One region of the Streptomyces sp. NPDC059452 genome, then DNA from elsewhere that is predicted to be linked to it. Evidence: riboswitches for the same ligand, from Rfam matches in the RefSeq annotation. Region 1 holds a riboswitch; each other region holds the start of a gene.

Region 1 (4,632 bases):
CGCCGTCCTTGTAGAACTCGGACGCGGCGGCGTCGAGCGCGAGCGCGATGTCACGGCCCGGGACGTAACCGGCCTCCTTGATGGCCTCGACGATGAGGTCCAGGGCGGCGCGGTTGGACTCCAGGTTCGGGGCGAAGCCGCCCTCGTCGCCGAGTCCGGTGGACAGGCCCTTGGCCTTGAGGACCTTCTTCAGCGTGTGGTAGACCTCCGCGCCCCAGCGCAGGGCCTCGGAGAAGGACTCCGCGCCGATCGGCGCGATCATGAACTCCTGGATGTCCACGTTGGAGTCGGCGTGCGAGCCGCCGTTCACGATGTTCATCATCGGAACGGGCAGCAGGTGCGCGTTCGGGCCACCGAGGTAGCGGAAGAGCGGCAGGTCGGACGCCTCGGAGGCGGCGTGCGCGACGGCGAGCGAGACACCGAGGATGGCGTTCGCGCCGAGCGAGGCCTTGTTCTCGGTGGCGTCCAGGTCGAACATCGCCTGGTCGATGAGGCGCTGCTCGGTGGCGTCGTACCCGACGAGCTCCGGGCCGATCTGCTCGATGACGGCGAGGACGGCCTTCTCGACGCCCTTGCCCTGGTAGCGGTTGGGGTCACCGTCGCGAAGCTCAACGGCCTCGAACGCTCCGGTGGAGGCGCCGGACGGAACGGCAGCACGGCCCGTGCTGCCGTCGTCGAGGCCAACCTCGACCTCGACCGTGGGGTTGCCCCGGGAGTCGAGGATTTCCCTGGCTACGACGACGTCGATGGACGGCACGAGGCATCTCCTTCTGGGATCTGACACTGGTTGTGCAGGGTCACTGTGGCCTTGCGACACGAGCCTAACCGGCCCGGCCGCATCAGTCGGACGACCGCCCGTCTCCTGGGACGAAAAAGGACCCAAGGGCCTGCATGACGGGACAAAACTCCAAAAATCTACTGGCCGGTAACACGCGCTGGCGACAAGAGGTGAACGAATCCCCCCTCATTCTCATCCGCCGGTGAACGCATCCCCCTGGGCTTCCTCGCGGAAAGACCCCGGCCCGGCGCGCACGGGGGGTGAGCGCGCCGGGCCGGGGAGCCGTGCGAGGGAGGGAGCCGCCGGACCCCCTCCCTCCGGGGAGGAGAGCCGGCTGCTACTTCAGGTGGAGCTGCTGACCCGGGAAGATCAGGTCCGCGTCTTTGACGATGTCGTCGTTGAGCTCGAAGAGCTTGGCCCAGCCGCCCTTGACGCCCTCCTTCTCAGCGATCTTGCTGAGGGTGTCGCCGGCCTTGACCTTGTACTCGCCGTCGCCCTTCTGGACCTTCTCACCGGTCGGGGTGGTGACGGTCTTCTTGGAGCTCTCGGCCTTGGGGGCGGCCGGGGCGGTGCGCTGCTCGCTGCGCGTGGTGGGCTGCTCGGCCTTGCGCTCGGGCTGCGCCTGCGGGGCCTGCTGCGGCTTGCTCGCGGACTGGCCGGAGCCGGTGTTCACACCCGGGTCCACACCGTCGTTGGTGAGACCGCCGGCACCGGCACAGGCCCAGGCGCCCGGACCCTGCATGTCGAGAAGCCGCTCGGCGGTGGCGATCTGCTGGTCCTTGGAGGCCAGGTCGGCGCGGGGGGCGTACTGCGTACCACCGGCGGCGGCCCAGCTGGACTGCGAGAACTGGAGCCCGCCGTAGTAGCCGTTGCCGGTGTTGATGGACCAGTTGCCGCCGGACTCGCACTGGGCGACGGCGTCCCACGTGGAGACGGAGGCGGCGGAAGCGCCGGTCGCGCCCATCAGCGGGATGGCGACGGCGGCACCCGTGACGCCCGCCAGGGTGGCAAGACGGGTGGCCTTGGACGGGCGGCGGTGCTTGCCCTTGCTGTTCAGCAGCATGGAACGATCTCCTCACCGACGCCTGCGAGGTGAGCTGTCGGGTTCGGGCCAATGAGTTGCCCGGCCGCGTGACCTTGCACGCGGCTTCACCCCTAGCCGGTCCCGTACGTCCCCGTCTTCGACTTCGACTTCGACTTCGAAGGGGCCGTGCGGACCCGGCGGCTTACCTGGGTCCCCCGCTCCTGCCTACGGCGCTTTACGCGTCTGTTCCCTTCGACCGACGGCAGGATTCGGCGTGACGGTCGACGGGGCCCGCGGTGCGAGCGGTTCCGACCGTAAACACAGGCGACCCCCACATTCAAAGACGGACATACTGGGCCAATCGGCGCTTACTTGCTTACCCTGACGGATCGTTTCCGCAGGTCGGAGGGGATCTGCGCCGATCGAGCGGACGCAACACGCCAGTTGAAGCAAAGAGACCCATGTCTCACTTACGCATAAGTGGACATAGGCCTCTGAACTACCCGTGATTTTGGGGGTGTTTTTCCTAATTGAATCAGTTGGCGGAAGGCTCCTCGACGCTCTCCGCAGCACCCTTCCCGGCACCCTCGCCCGCGCCCTCACCCGTGCCCTTGTCCGCACCCTTTTCCGCGTCCTGACCCAGACCCAGATCCAGGCTCTGACCGGGCAGGATCAGGTCCGGATCGGAGCCCAGAAGGTCCTTGTTGGCCTCGTACAGGCCGGTCCAGCCCTGGGGGAGCTCCTGGGCGTCGGCGATCGCCCAGAGGTTGTCCCCGGGCTGCACGGTGTACCCGCCCGCCGTGACCGCGCCGGAGTCCCGCGCATCGCCTTCGCCGCGCGAGGCGTGCCGGCCGGACTCCCGGGGGCCGTCCTCCTGGCCCACCGCACCGGCCTCCTCGGGGGCGGGGGCGCCCCGGTGCTTGCCGCCGGTGCGGTCGGCGCCCTGGGAGGCGGAGGGCTGCGAGGCGTCGGGGGAGCCGGTCCCGCCGCTCTTCCCGGCGGTGGGTGACGCGGAGGGCTTCGCCGAGGGGTCGACCGTGTCACCCTTGCCGGACTTGCCGGACTTGCCGGACTTGCCACCCTTGTCGACTCCGCCGGTCTCGCCTGCCTCGCCGGACTTACCTACCCCACCCGTCTTACCTACCTCGCCCGTCTTGCCCGACTTATCCGCCTCGCCCGAAACCTTCGACTCGCCCTTTTCATCCGCCTCGTCCGCCGGGGCGGTCGTCGGAGCCTGGGTGGGGTCGGTGGAGGGTGCGGTGCCGGGGTCGACGCCGGGCAGGCTGCCGTCCACCGCGAGGCCCGAGATCACCGCACAGCTCGGCCACGCCTGCGGCCCCTGGTCGGCCAGGACCTTCTCGGCCACGGCTATCTGCTGCGACCGGCTGGCCAGGTCGGCCCGGGTCGCGAAGTCGGTGCCGCCGTACGCCGACCAGGTCTCCTGCGAGAACTGGAGCCCGCCGTAGTAGCCGTTGCCGAGGTCGGCGCTCCACATGCCGCCGCTCTCGCATTCCGCGACCCGGTCCCAGGTGGTGGCCTCGGCCGCGCTCGCGCCTGTCGCGCCGAGGAGCGGGATGGCGATGGCCGATCCGGTCACGCCTGCGGCGACGACGATGGCGGGTGCCTGACGAGGGCGGCGGTGTCTGCCGTTCGCGGAGCCCATGGGGTTTGCCTTCCGTGCGACTGACAAGCAGGAACTGAGGAGCATGAAGCTGTTGAGCACTCAACGTGACGCTGCCGGGCGCAGGAAACTCCGTCGCGCCCAGGAAGCCGTTGAGCAAGTGACGTGTGAGCAACCGGTGAAGCGGCGGCCGACGCGTCGAACCGTGAACCTAGCGGGACTCGAACGCATGTCACAAGTCGATGCAGCGCAGATCACGTGAAAGTCACAGAGGTGACAGCGTGTCACCTTCCCCAAGGCGTCGTCCGGGCTCGAACTCCACCGGCAAGGTGCGCAATCCGCGCATGATCAGCCCGCCGCGCCAGCGCAAATCGGCAGATTCTCCGGCAAGTCGCAGGCCAGGAAGGCGTTTCAGCAGCGTCGCCACGGCGGCCTGACCCTCCAGCCGGGCGAGCGGTGCTCCCAGGCAGTAGTGGATTCCGTGACCGTAACCGAGGTGCTGATTGTCACTCCGGGAGAGGTCGAGCGCGTCCGGGTCCGTGAACCGTTCCGGGTCCCGGTCGGCCGCCGCCAGCACCACCAGCACCGGGTCCCCGGCCGCGATCTCCTGCCCGCCGAGCGTCAGCGCCTCGGTGGCGTACCGCCAGGTCGCGAGCTCGACCGGGCCGTCGAACCGGAGCAGTTCCTCGATCCCGGTGGCCAGCAGCGCGCTCTCCCCCGCCGCCAGGGACGCCTCCAGCCGGGCGCGCTGTTCGGGGTGGCGCAGCAGGGCATACGTACCGTTGCCGATGAGGTTGACCGTCGTCTCGAACCCGGCGAACAGGAGGATGAACGCCATCGCCGCCGCCTCGTTCTCCGTGAGGTGCTCGCCGTGGTCGCTGGCCTTGATCAGCCCGGAGATCAGGTCATCGCCCGGATTCTCCCTTTTACGGTGGATGAGTTCGGCGAGATAGCCGCGCATCTTCTTCACCGAACGGGCCACCCCGCCGCGCGGCCCGCCACCGTGGCGGATCATCATGCCCGCCCAGTCCCGGAAGTCGTCCTGGTCCTCGCGCGGGACGCCGAGCAGGTCGCAGATGGCGTAGATGGGGAGCGGGAAGGCGAAGTCGTGGATCAGGTCCGCCTCCCCCTTCTCGATGAAGTCGTCGATGAGGCGGTCCGTCAGCTCCTGCACGCGGGGCGCGAACTCCGCGACCCGGCGCGGGGTGA
Region 2 (4,632 bases), on a different contig from region 1:
GTCGATGCGGTGACGTACTCGGCCAGGACCGCACGGACCGCTTCGTCCCAACGCGGATCGACCCGTGACCCTCTCCTTTTGAGCAACCGGGAATCCACCAGCGCGGCCTCGCCGCCGCCCTGATAGGCGGCAGTCCAGCGCTCCACGCTCCGAACCGCGACCCGCAGCTCGGTCGCCTTGGACGCGACCCTCTGCGGCAACGACCTGTCGCCCGTGAACTCCTCCCGGGGCTCACCCGGCAGAGCACCTTCCGCGAAACCCGCCCGGTAGCCGGTCAAAACCTCACGAATGTGCCCGGCCCGCTCACTGAGCGCGTCTCGCTGCTGCCGGGACAACGAAGCCAGCAGCAGGCCGGCGCTGTCGCCCGGTCCGGGCAGACCCTCGTTCCGCATCTGGGCATCCGCAGCCAGGCGGCCCACCGAAACCGTGGAGAATTCGCCGGTTCGCACGTTGCGGATGGTCACGCCCCGATGGCTGAACTCCACGACCTCGACAACCTCGCCGCAGAATGCCAGCTGCGAGCCGGGAAATACGGTGACCGCGTGTCCACCCATCAGCCGTTGCCTCCCTCACCAGCGAGGCGAACCGAAGTCTGCGAACTCAGGGGATCCGAAAGGTCAGCTGACAGAGCACCCGTCCACACCAGATGAAGCAGAGCCGGGCGGACCGCATCCGCGAGGTGCCGACGGGACAGAGCCTTCTCGATGCCGCCGATGGTGCCCTGCACCCGTGCGGCCTCCAGCACTTCGGGGAACAGCCGCGACTCGACGACCTGCCGCCGCCGATAGCCGGCCAGGAACCGGACGTTCTCCATGACGACCGGCTTGGTGCCCGTCCAGGCCTCGAAAACCCAGCCTCGCAACGAACAGAGCCCTTTCATCCACGCGAACTGGGTGACGACATCCGGGTCCTTGATGCGCTGCGGAGCCTTGACATCCACCACGGTCACCAGCCCATCGGCGTGTACCAGGAGAAGATCAGGGACATGGCGGCGTCGGCGGACGCCGTCATCCCCGGTCACCAGGAAGGGCTGAGCAGCAATCCCCACCACGTCTCGGGCGAAGTCCGCCAGCAAGATCCTCGCGAGCTCCAGGCGGCTCTCATAGGCCACCAGCCGATCGCCCGTCACTGAGTGATACCAGCCGGAGTAGTGCCGACGCCCCTTGTACCAGCGGAAATCTCGCACTGGCAGTCCGGCTACTACCTCCGTGGCCATGAGCCGGTCCAACGTCGTCTCCGTGAACTCTCCGTCCGCCTGCCGGTACCGCACCTGGACCACGTCGGCACCCGGAATCACCGCACGAGACAAATGATCTGCCACCGCCACCCCCGCTGTACGCAATCAAGTGACCACTGATCGTGATCTCGGGCGAGGATGCCCAACGGCTGCGGCGTACCATGCGTGAACGGGCCCTGGAGATGCTCCAGGGCCCTACAATCACTCGGCAGAGCAATTCTCAACAGCGTGTCGGAAACGACAAGTTGACGACAGAACGTTGAGAATCCGACAGATCTATTGAGTCCCTACACCACCCCGCACTGCCCTACGCCGGGCGCACGCTCCCGTAGATCGGCATGGAGTAGATCGACTCCTCGCGCACGTTCGTCCCCGGCTTCGGGGCGTGGATCATCATCCCGTCGCCCTTGTAGATGCCGACGTGGCTGATGTCGTCGTAGAAGAAGACCAGGTCCCCGGGCTGAAGGTCCGAGGTCGCGACCCGGGTGCCCACCTTCACCTGGTCCCAGGTGGTCCGGGGCAGTGTCACCCCCGCCTCCCGCCACGCCGCCTGGGTCAGCCCCGAGCAGTCGTACGAGGACGGGCCCGAGGCCCCCCACACGTACGGCTTGCCGATCTGGGCGCGGGCGAAGGCCAGCACCTGCTCGGCCTTGGCCGCGTAGCCGCTGCCCGCCCCGGCACCCGTACCCGTTCCCGTACCGGCACCCGGGCTCGTCCCCGTACCGCTGCCGGAACCGGAACCGGAGTCGTTGTCCCCGCCGGACTCCTTCGCGGCCTCCTCGCGGGCCTTCTTCTCCGCCTCCTCGCGCTCCTTCTTCTCGGCTGCCTGCCGGAGGGCCAGCTTCTCCGCCTTCTTCCTGGCCTCGGCCTCCTTCTTGCGCTCCAGCTCCGCCAGCCGCGCCTTCTCCTCGGCGGTCAGCTTCGAGAGCAGGGTCCGGGCCTCGGTGAGCTTGGTCTGCACGCTCCGCTTGCTGGAGCGGAGCGTGGCCTGCGTCTCGGTGAGCGCCTCCAGGCTCCGCACGGCCTCCGCACGCTTCTTCGACGCCGCCGCCTGCTGCGTACGGAAGTCGTCGACCGCCTTCTGCTGCCGTTCCGTCGCCCGGCTCATCACCTGGTTCTGGTCGAAGTACGACTGGGGGTCGTCCGCCAGGAAGAAGGTCGCGGTGGGCGCGATGCCGCCGGTGCGGTACTGCGCGGCCGCGTAGGACCCCAGCGCCCGGCGCGCCTCGTTGATCTTCTCGGTCCGCTTCGCCACGTCGGAGAGCAGCGTGTCGACCTTGGTGCGCTGGGCCGTGGAGGCGGCCTTCGCCCGGTTGTACCGCTGGGTGGCGCTGCCCGCCTGCCGGTAGAGCTCGTCGACCTTCTTCTGTACGTCCTCCACGGCGGGCTTCGGCTCCGCGGGGGCGGCGGTCGCGCTCTGCGTGGAGAGCAGCGTCACCGAGGCCAGCGCGGCCGTCGTGAACCCGACGGCGGGGGTGGTGGTGCGCACCTTCGTGCGTGGCTTGCGATGCGATGCCAAGACCGGCATCTCCTTCCGTGGACCGCCTACCGGGTTAGCTGTCGGGTTCGGACGGAACGGAAGGCTGTCCTACGGTCCGGATGGGAGGGTACGGACCGATTCACCCCGGTTTACGCGTGTGGGTCCCCGGTTCCGAACTGCCGGGAGGGCAGCGCGGATTCGGCAGAGGTGACCGTGAGGCGCGGTTCGCCCCAGGGAGCTACGGATCACCTGATCGAGCACGCTAGCCAACCGGCCCCGCCGCTGGGAAGGAGGATGAGCGATATGCCCGATACATTTTCGTGACCTTTTCGGATCGGGCCCCCCGGCACCCCCTCCGACCGGGCCCTTCTTCACGGAACGTGGACGTCCGCTCTCCGTGCGTACGGGTGTGGACATCGCCTTCCGGACTTCGGCCGAACGTTGTCAGTCCCGCCCCCTAGACTCGGATGGCGATGAGCAGCCTCTTTGACGACAGTTTCCTGACCGGCCTCCAGTCCGCGGAGGACGGCCCGCCGCCGCCCCCCGAGGACCACGCACCCGAAGCGGTGCCGGAGGGTCTCTTCGAGGGCGTCTTCGACGCGCCCCCGCCGCCCCGGGACGGGTATTACCGGGACGGCCACCCGCGCCCGGTCATCGACTCCGCCGCGCTGCTCGACGGGCTGAACACCGAGCAGCGCGCCGCCGTCGTGCACGCCGGGTCCCCGCTGCTCATCGTCGCCGGGGCAGGCTCCGGCAAGACCCGGGTGCTGACCCACCGCATCGCCCACCTGCTGGCCGAGCGCGGGGTGCACCCGGGGCAGATCCTCGCGATCACCTTCACCAACAAGGCCGCGGGCGAGATGAAGGAGCGCGTGGAGCAGCTGGTGGGCCCGCGCGCCAACGCCATGTGGGTCATGACCTTCCACAGCGCGTGCGTCCGCATCCTGCGCCGCGAGTCGAAGAAGCTCGGCTTCACCTCGTCGTTCTCGATCTACGACGCCGCCGACTCCAAGCGCCTGATGGCCCTGGTCTGCCGCGATCTCGACCTGGACCCCAAGCGCTATCCGCCGAAGTCCTTCACCGCCAAGGTCTCCAACCTCAAGAACGAGCTCATCGACGAGGAGACCTTCGCCGGACAGGCGGCCGACGGCTTCGAGAAGACCCTGGCCCAGGCGTACGCGCTCTACCAGGCCCGTCTGCGCGAGGCCAACGCGCTGGACTTCGACGACATCATCATGACGACGGTCCACCTCCTCCAGGCCTTCCCGGATGTCGCCGAGCACTACCGCCGCCGCTTCCGCCATGTCCTGGTCGACGAGTACCAGGACACCAACCACGCCCAGTACACGCTGGTACGGGAGCTGGTCGGTCCCTCCGGAGAGGCCGCCGACGCCCCCGCCGAGCTGTGTGTCGTCGGTGACGCGGACCAGTCCATCTACGCCTTCCGGGGCGCGACCATCCGCAACATCCTCCAGTTCGAGGAGGACTACCCGGACGCGAAGACGATCCTCCTGGAGCAGAACTACCGCTCCACGCAGACGATCCTCTCCGCCGCCAACGCGGTCATCGAGCGCAACGAGAGCCGCCGCCCCAAGAACCTGTGGACCAACGCCGGCAGCGGCGCCCGCATCACCGGCTATGTGGCCGACACCGAGCACGACGAGGCCCAGTTCGTCGCCGACGAGATCGACCGGCTCACCGACAAGGGCGACGCCAAGGCGGGCGATGTCGCCGTCTTCTACCGGACCAACGCCCAGTCCCGCGTCTTCGAAGAGATCTTCATCCGCGTCGGCCTGCCCTACAAGGTCGTCGGCGGTGTGCGCTTCTACGAGCGCAAGGAGGTCCGGGACGTCCTGGCCTACCTCCGGGTCCTCGCCAACCCCGAGGACACCGTCCCGCTGCGCCGCATCCTCAA
Region 3 (4,632 bases), on a different contig from region 1:
ACGAGGAAGGCGACCTCGGCCTCGTCGGCGGGGGCGGAGGCGGGCCTGCCCTGTTCGTTGATGCGGTCGTAGCGGACGGTTCCGATGAACTCGCCGCCGATCGTGACGGCCAGTCCCACCCGGTCGACGTAGTCGTGATGGGTGAAGCGGTGCACGTCCCGGTCGGAAAGGCGGGGGTACGGGGCGAAGAACCGGTAGTACTTCGACTCGTCGGACACCTGCTCGTAGAAGCTGACCAACCGCTCGGCATCGTCCGTGGTGATCGGCCTGATGCGCGCGGTGCCACCGTCGCGGAGGACCACGTCCGCTTCCCAGTGGTCGGGGTACGCGTGATGCGGAATCGGCTCCGGGGTGGGCTCCATGGGCAAAGCCTACGGCTGACATCCCGGTCGCGGAGGGACCGGTACCGGGGCAGTCTGAGGACGGCCCCGGCCAGGGCCTGCCGGAGGGGAGGGAGGCCGGGCAGAGCATTGCGCACCGCATGAGAGACTGGTCTAGACAACCGTTGATATGTGAAGGGCAGAACCATGGCTGAGCGCCGCGTAAACGTCGGTTGGGCCGAGGGCCTGCACGCCCGCCCCGCTTCCATCTTCGTCCGTGCCGCCACGGCTTCCGGCGTCCCCGTGACGATCGCCAAGGCCGACGGCAACCCGGTCAACGCCGCCTCCATGCTCGCGGTGCTCGGTCTGGGTGCGCAGGGCGGCGAGGAGATCGTGCTCGCCTCCGACGCGGACAACGCCGAGGCCGCCCTGGACCGTCTGGCGAAGCTGGTCGCCGAGGGTCTCGAAGAGCTTCCCGAGACCGTCTGACGATCCCGGGCCCGTATCCAACGGCGACGGACCCGAGCCGTGGTTCCCCCGAGGGGAACCACGGCTCTTTCGTTATTCCCGGCACCGACGCACCGACGAACGGACTGCATCGGCATATCGGCGTATCGACCACTCGGGAATTATTCGGGCAGCACGAATAAAACCCTCGGCAATTACTTCTCTTTGTATACGGCGTCCTTGTTAATGACGGACACCCGCGATGTTTACGCCGTGTTGCGAAGAACTCACCCGGGGCGGGGGCGCAGTGCGCCGGCCGGGCCGGTCCGGGCGGCGCAGCCGGTGGGCGCCCGCGGCCCGTTCCGCATGCTGGGCGGTGAGCGCCCTGGCCCGTTCCGCGTCGCCGCGCGCGACCGCGTCCACGATGGCGCCGTGCTCGGCCCAGGAGTCGGCCGGGCGGGCCGGCTGCTCGACCGCGTACATCCAGGCGACCTTGTGTCTGAGCTGGGTGAGCAGCGCGATGAGGCCGGGGCTGCCGGAGGCCTGGGCGAGGGTCTCGTGGAACCAGCCGCCCAGCGACCGCAGATCCTCCCCCTCCCCCCTGCGCGCCCGCTCCTGGCCCAGTCTGACCAGCCCGCGCAACACCTTGAGGTGGGCCTCCGTACGGCGCTGGGCGGCCCGCGCGGCGGCCAGCGGCTCCAGGAGCATCCGGACCTCCAGCAGGTCGGCCGCCTCCCGCTCGGTGGGTTCGGCGACACAGGCCCCGGCGTGCCTGCGGGTGGTGACGAAGCCTTCGGACTCCAGGGTGCGCAGCGCCTCGCGCACCGGGACGCGGGAGACCCCGTACCGCCGTGCCAGCAGCTCCTCGGTGAGGCGGCCGCCGCGCTCGTAGACACCGGAGACGATGTCGTCACGGATTGCCGTGCATACCGAATGCGCGGGAATGCGCATGTCCGAACCTCCGCCTTAATCCCCGCGAAACGCGGCCGGCCGACGCCTGTTCCGTGACTCTATTGCAATCTGCCGCAATTTCCGATGGCGGGCCGGAATCCATGGATATCTTCCGGCCAGGGACCGGGGGCGGAGAGACCGGCGGCGGGGCTTTTCGGGTGCGTTGCCGAAGGCCCCGGCGGGAAGCCGGGGCCTTCGGACGAGCAGGACGTACGGGCAGGTCCTGCGGGCAGGTCGTACGGGGCCGGGTCAGACGCGTACGCCGTGCGAGCGCAGGTAGGCGACCGGGTCCATGTCCGAGCCGTACTCCGGGGTGGTCCGGGCCTCGAAGTGGAGGTGGGGGCCGGTGGAGTTGCCGGTGGAGCCGGAGAGGCCGATCTGCTGGCCGGAGGCGACGCTCTGGCCGACGGAGACGCCGATCGAGGAGAGGTGGCCGTACTGGGTGTACGTGCCGTCGGCCATCCGCAGCACGACGTTGTTGCCGTACGCGCCGCCCCAGCCGGCCTCGACGACCGTACCGGCGCCGACCGCGACGACGGAGCTGCCGGAGGCGGCGCGGAAGTCCACGCCGGAGTGGCTGCCGGAGGACCAGAGCGCGCCGCCCGACTTGTAGCCGGTGGTGACGTACGAACCGGCGACCGGGAGGTGGAAGGCGTTGAGCCGGGCGCGTTCGGCGGCGCGGGCGGCCCGGGCCTTCTCCTCGCGGACCTCCTGGGCGCGGGCCTCGGCCTTGCGCTGGGCCTCCGCCTTCGCCCTGGCCTCCGCCTTCGCCCTGGCCTTCGCGGCCTTGACCTTGGCCGCCGCTGCCGCCTCGGCCTCCGCCTTCGCGACGGCCTCGGCGCGCTGCTTCTGCGCCCGGGCCTGGGCCTGGATCTGCTCGGCGATCGTGGCGTCGAGGGCGATGGTCCGGGTGAGTCCGGTCTCGGCTGCCTCGGGGGACCCGGAGTCCGCCGCGGCGGCCGGGGAGGCCAGGGAGCCGATGACTCCGGTGGTGGCCAGGGCCGCGATGCCGGTGGCCCGGGCGCCGCGGCACTTCAGGCGGCTCGGGGCACGGTGCTTCCCGGTGGCACGGGTGAACGCCATGGAGGGGCTGATCCTTTCCTTCCTTCTCGCCTACCGGGTTAGCTGACGGGTTCGGAGCAGGAAGGTCTCCTACGGATGTCCGCGCCGGGTCACGGCACGGGGATCCGATTCACCCCAGGGACTGCGTGTGGGTCCCCGGCTCCCCAGGCTCGCGCCTGACGGGGACTCGGCGATGGCTGCCCGGGGCCGCGGATGCGGCGTACGGGTGACGGACAGCCGGGCCGACGCTAGGCGGGCCGCCTTCCCAGCACCAAACGGACAGGGGGATTTGTCGCGCATCCCACAGGGCGTAGAGGGAGTTACCCCCCTGAGAGCAGGTAAATGGCACTAAGTGGACAAAAGGGAGGACCCCGGCGGACTGCTGTCCACCGGGGTCCCTTTCGTCCTGATGTGCCGACGGTGCGTCAGCCGCTGACGACGGTCACCTCTCCGATGCCGAGCGCCTTCACCGGCTCCTCGATCCGGGAGGCGTCCCCGACGAGGACCGTGACCAGCCGGTCCACCGGGAAGGCGCTGACCACGGCCGCGGTCGCCTCCACGGTGCCCGTCTCGGCGAGGCGGGCGTACAGCTGGGCCTGGTAGTCGTCGGGCAGGTGCTGCTCGACCTGGTCGGCCAGGGTGCTCGCGACCGAGGCGGCCGTCTCGAACTTCAGCGGGGCGACGCCCACCAGGTTCTGCACGGCCGTCTCGCGCTCGGCGTCGGTCAGCCCCTCGGCCGCCAGCGTCCGCAGGACCTTCCAGAGGTCCTCCAGCGCCGGGCCGGTGGACTCGGTGTCCACCGAACCGCTGATGGCGAGCATCGCCGCGCCGCCCGATTCGGGGCCGGACGAGCGCAGGACCTGGGCGAAGGCCCGTACGCCGTAGGTGTAGCCCTTCTCCTCGCGCAGCACCCGGTCCAGCCGGGAGGTGAGGGTGCCGCCCAGGCAGTACGTGCCGAGCACCTGGGCGGGCCAGACGCGCTCGTGCCGGTCGGCGCCGATGCGGCCGATCAGCAGCTGGGTCTGGACCGCGCCGGGGCGGTCCACGATGACCACACGGCCGGTGTCGTCGGCGGTGATCGGCGGGACCGGGCGGGCCTGGCCCGGGTTGCCCGACCAGTCGCCGAGGGTGTCGGCGAGCAGGGCGTCCAGGTCGATGCCCGTGAGGTCGCCGACGATCACGGCCGTCGCGGTGGCCGGGCGGATGTGGGCGTCGAAGAAGGCGCGCACGGCGGCGGCGTCGATCCGCCGCACCGTCTCCTCGGTGCCCAGGCGCGGGCGGGACATCCGGGCGGTGGCCGGAAAGAGCTCCTTGGAGAGCTGCTTGGCGGCGCGCCGGGACGGGTTGGCCTGCTCGTGCGGGATCTCGTCGAGGCGGTTGCCGACGAGCCGCTCGATCTCGCTCTCGGAGAAGGCCGGGGCGCGCAGGGCCTCGGCGACCAGTCCGAGTGCCTTGGCCAGCCGGGAGGCCGGGACCTCCAGGGAGACCCGGACGCCGGGGTGGTCGGCGTGCGCGTCCAGGGTGGCGCCGCACCGCTCCAGCTCGGCGGCGAACTCCTCGGCGCTGTGCTTGTCGGTGCCCTCGGAGAGCGCCCGCGACATGATCGTGGCCACACCGTCCAGGCCCTCGGGCTCGGCGTCCAGCGGGGCGTCCAGGAAGATCTCCACGGCGACGACCTGCTGGCCGGGGCGGTGGCAGCGCAGCACGGTCAGCCCGTTGGGCAGGGCACCGCGCTCGGGGGCGGGGAAGGCCCACGGCCGGGCGGTGCCCGGGGTCGGCTGCGGGTGGTACTCCATGGCTACTCCAGTCACGGCGGCGTCGCTCACTTGTCCGCCCCCTCGGGCGCGTCGGT
Region 4 (4,632 bases), on a different contig from region 1:
CCCAGTCGTACACGGCGGGTACGAAGAGGAACGGGAAGCCGGAGCGCTGCGCGTGCTTCCGGCCGACCCGGGAGTACTGGTAGCAGTCGACGGTGTCGAACCACGCGGGGTCGATGGTGGTGACGCCGAGGCCCGCGTTGGCGCGCGGGTAGTAGGTGCTGTACATCTCCTCGGCGTTGACCGACGGGAGGATGGCGGCGAAGTTCTCCCGCCGGGGCGTGACGGCCATGCCGCCGTTGACCAGCGAGCCGCCGCCGACGCCGCGCCCCTGGTAGACGGTGATACCGGAGAACTCCTCGGCGTCCAGGATGCCGGTGTAGCGGTTGACGTGTCTGTCCAGCGGGAAGCCGAGGAAGTTGCTGAGTGGCTGTCTGGTCCTGGTGCGCAGCCAGAAGGACCGGTCGTCCGGCCTGGTGGTGTTGGCGAAGATCTTGCCGTCCGCGCCGGGGGTGTCCCAGGCCATGCCCATCTCGACCATGTGCACGTCCGTGCCGGCCTGGGCGAGCCGCAGGGCGGCCACGGAGCCGCCGTACCCGGTGCCGACGACCAGTACCGGCACATGGGCACCGGACCCGATCGGCGCCGCTGCCGCGCGGACCGAGGCCCAGGCGGGTGCGGTGGGTCCGGCGAGCGCCGCGACCCCGAGAAGAGAACCTGTTCCAGCGATGAATCTTCGACGGGAGACACCCTTGGATGCGTCATCCCGCAGGGTAGTGTCGGTCATGTGACATACCTCACTCTCGACAGAGTGCAACAGGTTCTACTGTCGATCGCGTGGTAAGGAAAGAGGAACTTGGGGGTAACTTCCCGGCGCGCCCACCACGCCCGAGGGGCCCCGGACCGTGTGGTCCGGGGCCCCTCGGGCTGATGTGCGGGCGGGATCAGTAGGCGCCGAAGACGTTGTCGATCGAGCCGTACCGGTCGGCGGCGTAGTTGCACGCGGCGGTGATGTTGGCGACCGGGTCGTAGCTGTTGGTCGAGGTGCCGGGCACGTGGTACGCCCGGAAGGTCGGGTCGATGACCTGGAGCAGCCCCTTGGAGGGGATGCCCTTGGCGGCGTTGGAGTCCCAGTTGTTGATGGCGTTCGGGTTGCCCGAGGACTCGCGGATGATGTTGCGGTGGATGCCCTCGTAGGTGCCGGGGATGCCGTGCTTGGCCATGACCGCCAGCGACTCCTTGATCCAGCCATCGAGGTCGTTGGTGTACGTGGTGGGGGCGGCGGCCGGGGCGGCCTTGGCGACGGGGGCGGCGGCGCGCTCGGAGCGGTCGGCACGCTCGGCCGTGGCGGCGCGGCCGACGGACGGGGCGGCGGCCTTGGCAGCCTTGCCGGCCTTGGCGTCTGACGGGGCGGCAGCCTTGGCGCCGATGGTCAGCGTGATACCCGGGTGAATGAGGTTCGGGTTCTCACCGATGGCCTTCCGGTTGCCTTCGTACAGCTTCTTCCAGCCGCCGCTGACGGAATGCTCACGGGCGATCTTGGAAAGCGTTTCGCCGGCCACCACGGAATGCTTGGCGGGTGCGGCCTTCGTCACGGAATTCGCCTGGGCGGTCACGGAGACCGGGGCCACCGCCTTTTCGGCGGCAACGGCGTGCGCGGGGGCGGCGGAGGCGGTGGTGGCGCCGAGCACCGGGAGGGCCAGAACGGCTCCACCCGTGGTCACAGCGGCGATGCCACGGCTCAGCGAGACGGACTTGGGACGGCGGTGCTTACCCTGTGCGGGCATGGGGAATTTCCTCTCCGGCGCCTACGAGGTGAGCTGTCGGGTTCAGACGGGAGATGTCTGGCCGCATGGGCATGCGACTTCACCCCTAGCCGTTCCGGATACCGGATCGGCGGCTTACCTGGGTCCCCCGCTCCTGCCGTACGTGAGTGGGTTTCGGATTCCCGGACGGCGGCAGGATTCGGCGTTCCATCCGGATTGGTCGTGACCGTAGGCGAAAAGGGCCGGGCGGAACAAGCCCTGAATTCCTGATCAGCTTTACCCGGAAGATCCAATAAAGGAATTCCCCGCCGCTCCCGTTCCGTCGCGGTGTCAACTTTCTTCGCGCAGAAGGGAACCGAACCCTCCGCATCTACGTCCGCGCCCCCGGAAGTGACGCTCACCACTTCGCGCGGAGGTGGCCGAAATGAGCAGGGTCAAAACATCCCAAGCGCCCCAATAGCCTTTTTATGGAATAGGGGGTGAAAAGACTAAAATCGCCCATACCACCCCACAGAAACGGACTTATCGGACAGTCCCACGGGCCGGGTCCACGGGCCCGCGGGGCGAGGGCTTACCGTGTGGGGTGGAGACTAGTAAGCCAAGCCTTACTTCCGACGTACGCTGTAACCTGCCCGCGTTCGCCCGCCTTAAGGATCACCACGCCATGACACGCCCCGTCCGCGTCGCCATTGTCGGAGCCGGCCCTGCCGGTATCTACGCTGCGGACGCGCTGCTCAAATCCGAGGTCTGCCAGGACCCGGGCGTCTCCATCGACCTCTTCGAGCGCATGCCCGCGCCCTTCGGCCTGATCCGTTACGGCGTGGCCCCCGACCACCCCCGGATCAAGGGCATCGTCAAGGCACTGCACCAGGTGCTGGACAAGCCGCAGATCCGCCTCTTCGGCAACGTCAGCTACCCGAACGACATCGACCTGGACGATCTGCGGTCCTTCTACGACGCGGTGATCTTCTCCACCGGCGCGGAGGCCGACCGGGCGCTCGACATCCCCGGCATCGAGCTGGACGGCTCCTACGGCGCGGCCGAGTTCGTCTCCTGGTACGACGGCCACCCCGAGGTCCCGCGCACCTGGCCGCTCACCGCGGAGAAGGTCGCCGTCCTCGGCGTCGGCAACGTGGCCCTCGACGTGGCCCGGGTCCTGGCCAAGACGGCGGACGAGCTGCTGCCCACCGAGATCCCGGACAACGTGTACCAGGGCCTCAAGGCCAACAAGGCGCTGGAGGTGCATGTGTTCGGGCGGCGTGGCCCGGCGCAGGCCAAGTTCAGCCCGATGGAGCTGCGGGAGCTGGACCACTCCCCCAACATCGAGGTCATCGTCAACCCCGAGGACATCGAGTACGACGAGGGCTCGATCGCCACCCGGCGGGAGAACAAGCAGGCCAACATGGTCGCGCAGACCCTGGAGAACTGGGCGATCCGCGATGTCGGCGACCGCCCGCACAAGCTCTTCCTGCACTTCTTCGAGTCGCCGGTCGAGATCCTCGGCGAGGACGGCAAGGTCGTCGCGCTGCGCACCGAGCGCACCGAGCTCGACGGCACCGGCAACGTCCGGGGCACGGGGAACTTCACCGACTGGGACATGCAGAGCGTCTACCGGGCCGTCGGCTACTACTCGGAGGAGCTGCCCAAGCTCCCCTTCGACGTGGCCTCCGGCACCGTCCCGCACGAGGCGGGCCGCGTCATCGCGGGCGACGAGCACATGGCCTCGGTCTACGTCACGGGCTGGATCAAGCGCGGCCCGATCGGTCTGATCGGGCACACCAAGGGCGACGCCAACGAGACGGTCGCCTGCCTCCTGGAGGACCGCGCCGCCGGCCGTCTGGCCGAGCCGGCGACGCCCGCTCCGGAGGCCGTCGAGGCCTTCCTGGAGAGCCGGAACGTCCGGTACACCACCTGGGAGGGCTGGCACAAGCTGGACGCGCACGAGCAGGCGCTCGGTGCCGCGCAGGGCCGCGAGCGGATCAAGGTCGTGGAGCGCGAGGGCATGCTGGAGGCGTCGGACGCCTTCGTCCCGGCCGAGCGGCCCGCCGAGGCCTGAGCAAGGACCTCGGCCGAGGACGAGGCCGAGGTCTCGGCCTGAGCAGAACCGGTATCCGGTACGGGCCCGGTCGGCACCCGAGAACGGGTTCCGACCGGGCCCGAGGTCTGACCGGCCCCACCGCCCTTCAGGCCGGACCCGGGGCACCCTCCGTGCCGCCGCCACCCGACCCCGGCCCCCGGAACGTTCGCCACAGGTCCGGCGGGGCCGTGTCACGGGGCGGTGGCGGAGGCTTCTCCGGGATGCTCGTCCAGCGGGCGGCGAGCAGCAGCGCGATGTCGTCGGGGCGGTCCGTGGCCTGTCTCGCCTCCCCGATCACCCGGTTCGCCGTCTCGGCCAGCAGGACCGAGCCGACCCCGGCGATGGTGGCGCGCAGCCGTTCGATGCCCTCGTCGATGTCGGTCCCGGGCCGTTCGATGAGGCCGTCGGTGAACAGCGCGAGCATGGCGCCCGGCTCCAGTTGCAGCTCGGTGACCGGATAGGTCGCCTGGCCGTCGATGCCGAGCACGATGCCGCCGGGCAGGTCCAGCACCTCGGTCCGCCCGTCCGGATGCCGGAGCACCGGCTGCGGGTGGCCCGCGCGCACCGCCCGGGCCCGGCCCGTCAGCGGGTCCAGGACGATGTAGCAGCAGCTGGCGAACTGTCCCGGGTCGAGATCGATGAGCAACCGGTTCGTACCGCTCACCACCTCCTGCGGGTCATGGTTGCTGAGGGCGAACGCCCGTACCGCACTGCGCAGTTGCCCCATGGTGGCGGCCGCGGCGACCCCGTGCCCCTGGACGTCGCCGATGACCAGGGCGAGTTCGTCACCGGTCTCGATGACGTCGTACCAGTCGCCGCCCACCTCCATGTCCTGGGTGCCGGAGAGGTAGC

Evidence for each region. A riboswitch is a leader RNA that binds a small molecule or an ion and turns the genes downstream of it on or off. The one in region 1 is predicted to bind cyclic di-AMP.
Region 2: it holds a riboswitch for cyclic di-AMP, as region 1 does, so the genes downstream of both, ACFW9Z_RS35035 (NlpC/P60 family protein) here and ACFW9Z_RS19880 (transglycosylase family protein) in region 1, are expected to answer to the same signal.
Region 3: it holds a riboswitch for cyclic di-AMP, as region 1 does, so the genes downstream of both, ACFW9Z_RS22540 (M23 family metallopeptidase) here and ACFW9Z_RS19880 (transglycosylase family protein) in region 1, are expected to answer to the same signal.
Region 4: it holds a riboswitch for cyclic di-AMP, as region 1 does, so the genes downstream of both, ACFW9Z_RS26375 (transglycosylase SLT domain-containing protein) here and ACFW9Z_RS19880 (transglycosylase family protein) in region 1, are expected to answer to the same signal.

Annotation. Positions count from the first base shown of each region.
Region 1 is NZ_JBHYVE010000014.1:100,235-104,866, reverse strand. It holds gene eno (phosphopyruvate hydratase) at 1-757, opposite strand, end outside; gene ACFW9Z_RS19880 (transglycosylase family protein) at 1,116-1,841, opposite strand; cyclic di-AMP (ydaO/yuaA leader) riboswitch at 1,846-2,045, opposite strand; gene ACFW9Z_RS19875 (transglycosylase family protein) at 2,338-3,465, opposite strand; gene ACFW9Z_RS19870 (cytochrome P450) at 3,689-4,632, opposite strand, start outside.
Region 2 is NZ_JBHYVE010000049.1:16,183-20,814, reverse strand. It holds gene ACFW9Z_RS35045 (Mu transposase C-terminal domain-containing protein) at 1-554, opposite strand, end outside; gene ACFW9Z_RS35040 (TnsA-like heteromeric transposase endonuclease subunit) at 554-1,321, opposite strand; gene ACFW9Z_RS35035 (NlpC/P60 family protein) at 1,545-2,765, opposite strand; cyclic di-AMP (ydaO/yuaA leader) riboswitch at 2,764-2,931, opposite strand; gene pcrA (DNA helicase PcrA) at 3,191-4,632, shown strand, end outside.
Region 3 is NZ_JBHYVE010000017.1:88,316-92,947, forward strand. It holds gene ACFW9Z_RS22525 (GNAT family N-acetyltransferase) at 1-362, opposite strand, end outside; gene ACFW9Z_RS22530 (HPr family phosphocarrier protein) at 528-809, shown strand; gene ACFW9Z_RS22535 (GntR family transcriptional regulator) at 1,011-1,718, opposite strand; gene ACFW9Z_RS22540 (M23 family metallopeptidase) at 1,968-2,801, opposite strand; cyclic di-AMP (ydaO/yuaA leader) riboswitch at 2,815-2,983, opposite strand; gene ACFW9Z_RS22545 (M16 family metallopeptidase) at 3,206-4,576, opposite strand; gene ACFW9Z_RS22550 (M16 family metallopeptidase) at 4,603-4,632, opposite strand, start outside.
Region 4 is NZ_JBHYVE010000022.1:57,512-62,143, reverse strand. It holds gene ACFW9Z_RS26380 (GMC oxidoreductase) at 1-724, opposite strand, end outside; gene ACFW9Z_RS26375 (transglycosylase SLT domain-containing protein) at 882-1,724, opposite strand; cyclic di-AMP (ydaO/yuaA leader) riboswitch at 1,728-1,918, opposite strand; gene ACFW9Z_RS26370 (FAD-dependent oxidoreductase) at 2,368-3,759, shown strand; gene ACFW9Z_RS26365 (SpoIIE family protein phosphatase) at 3,887-4,632, opposite strand, start outside.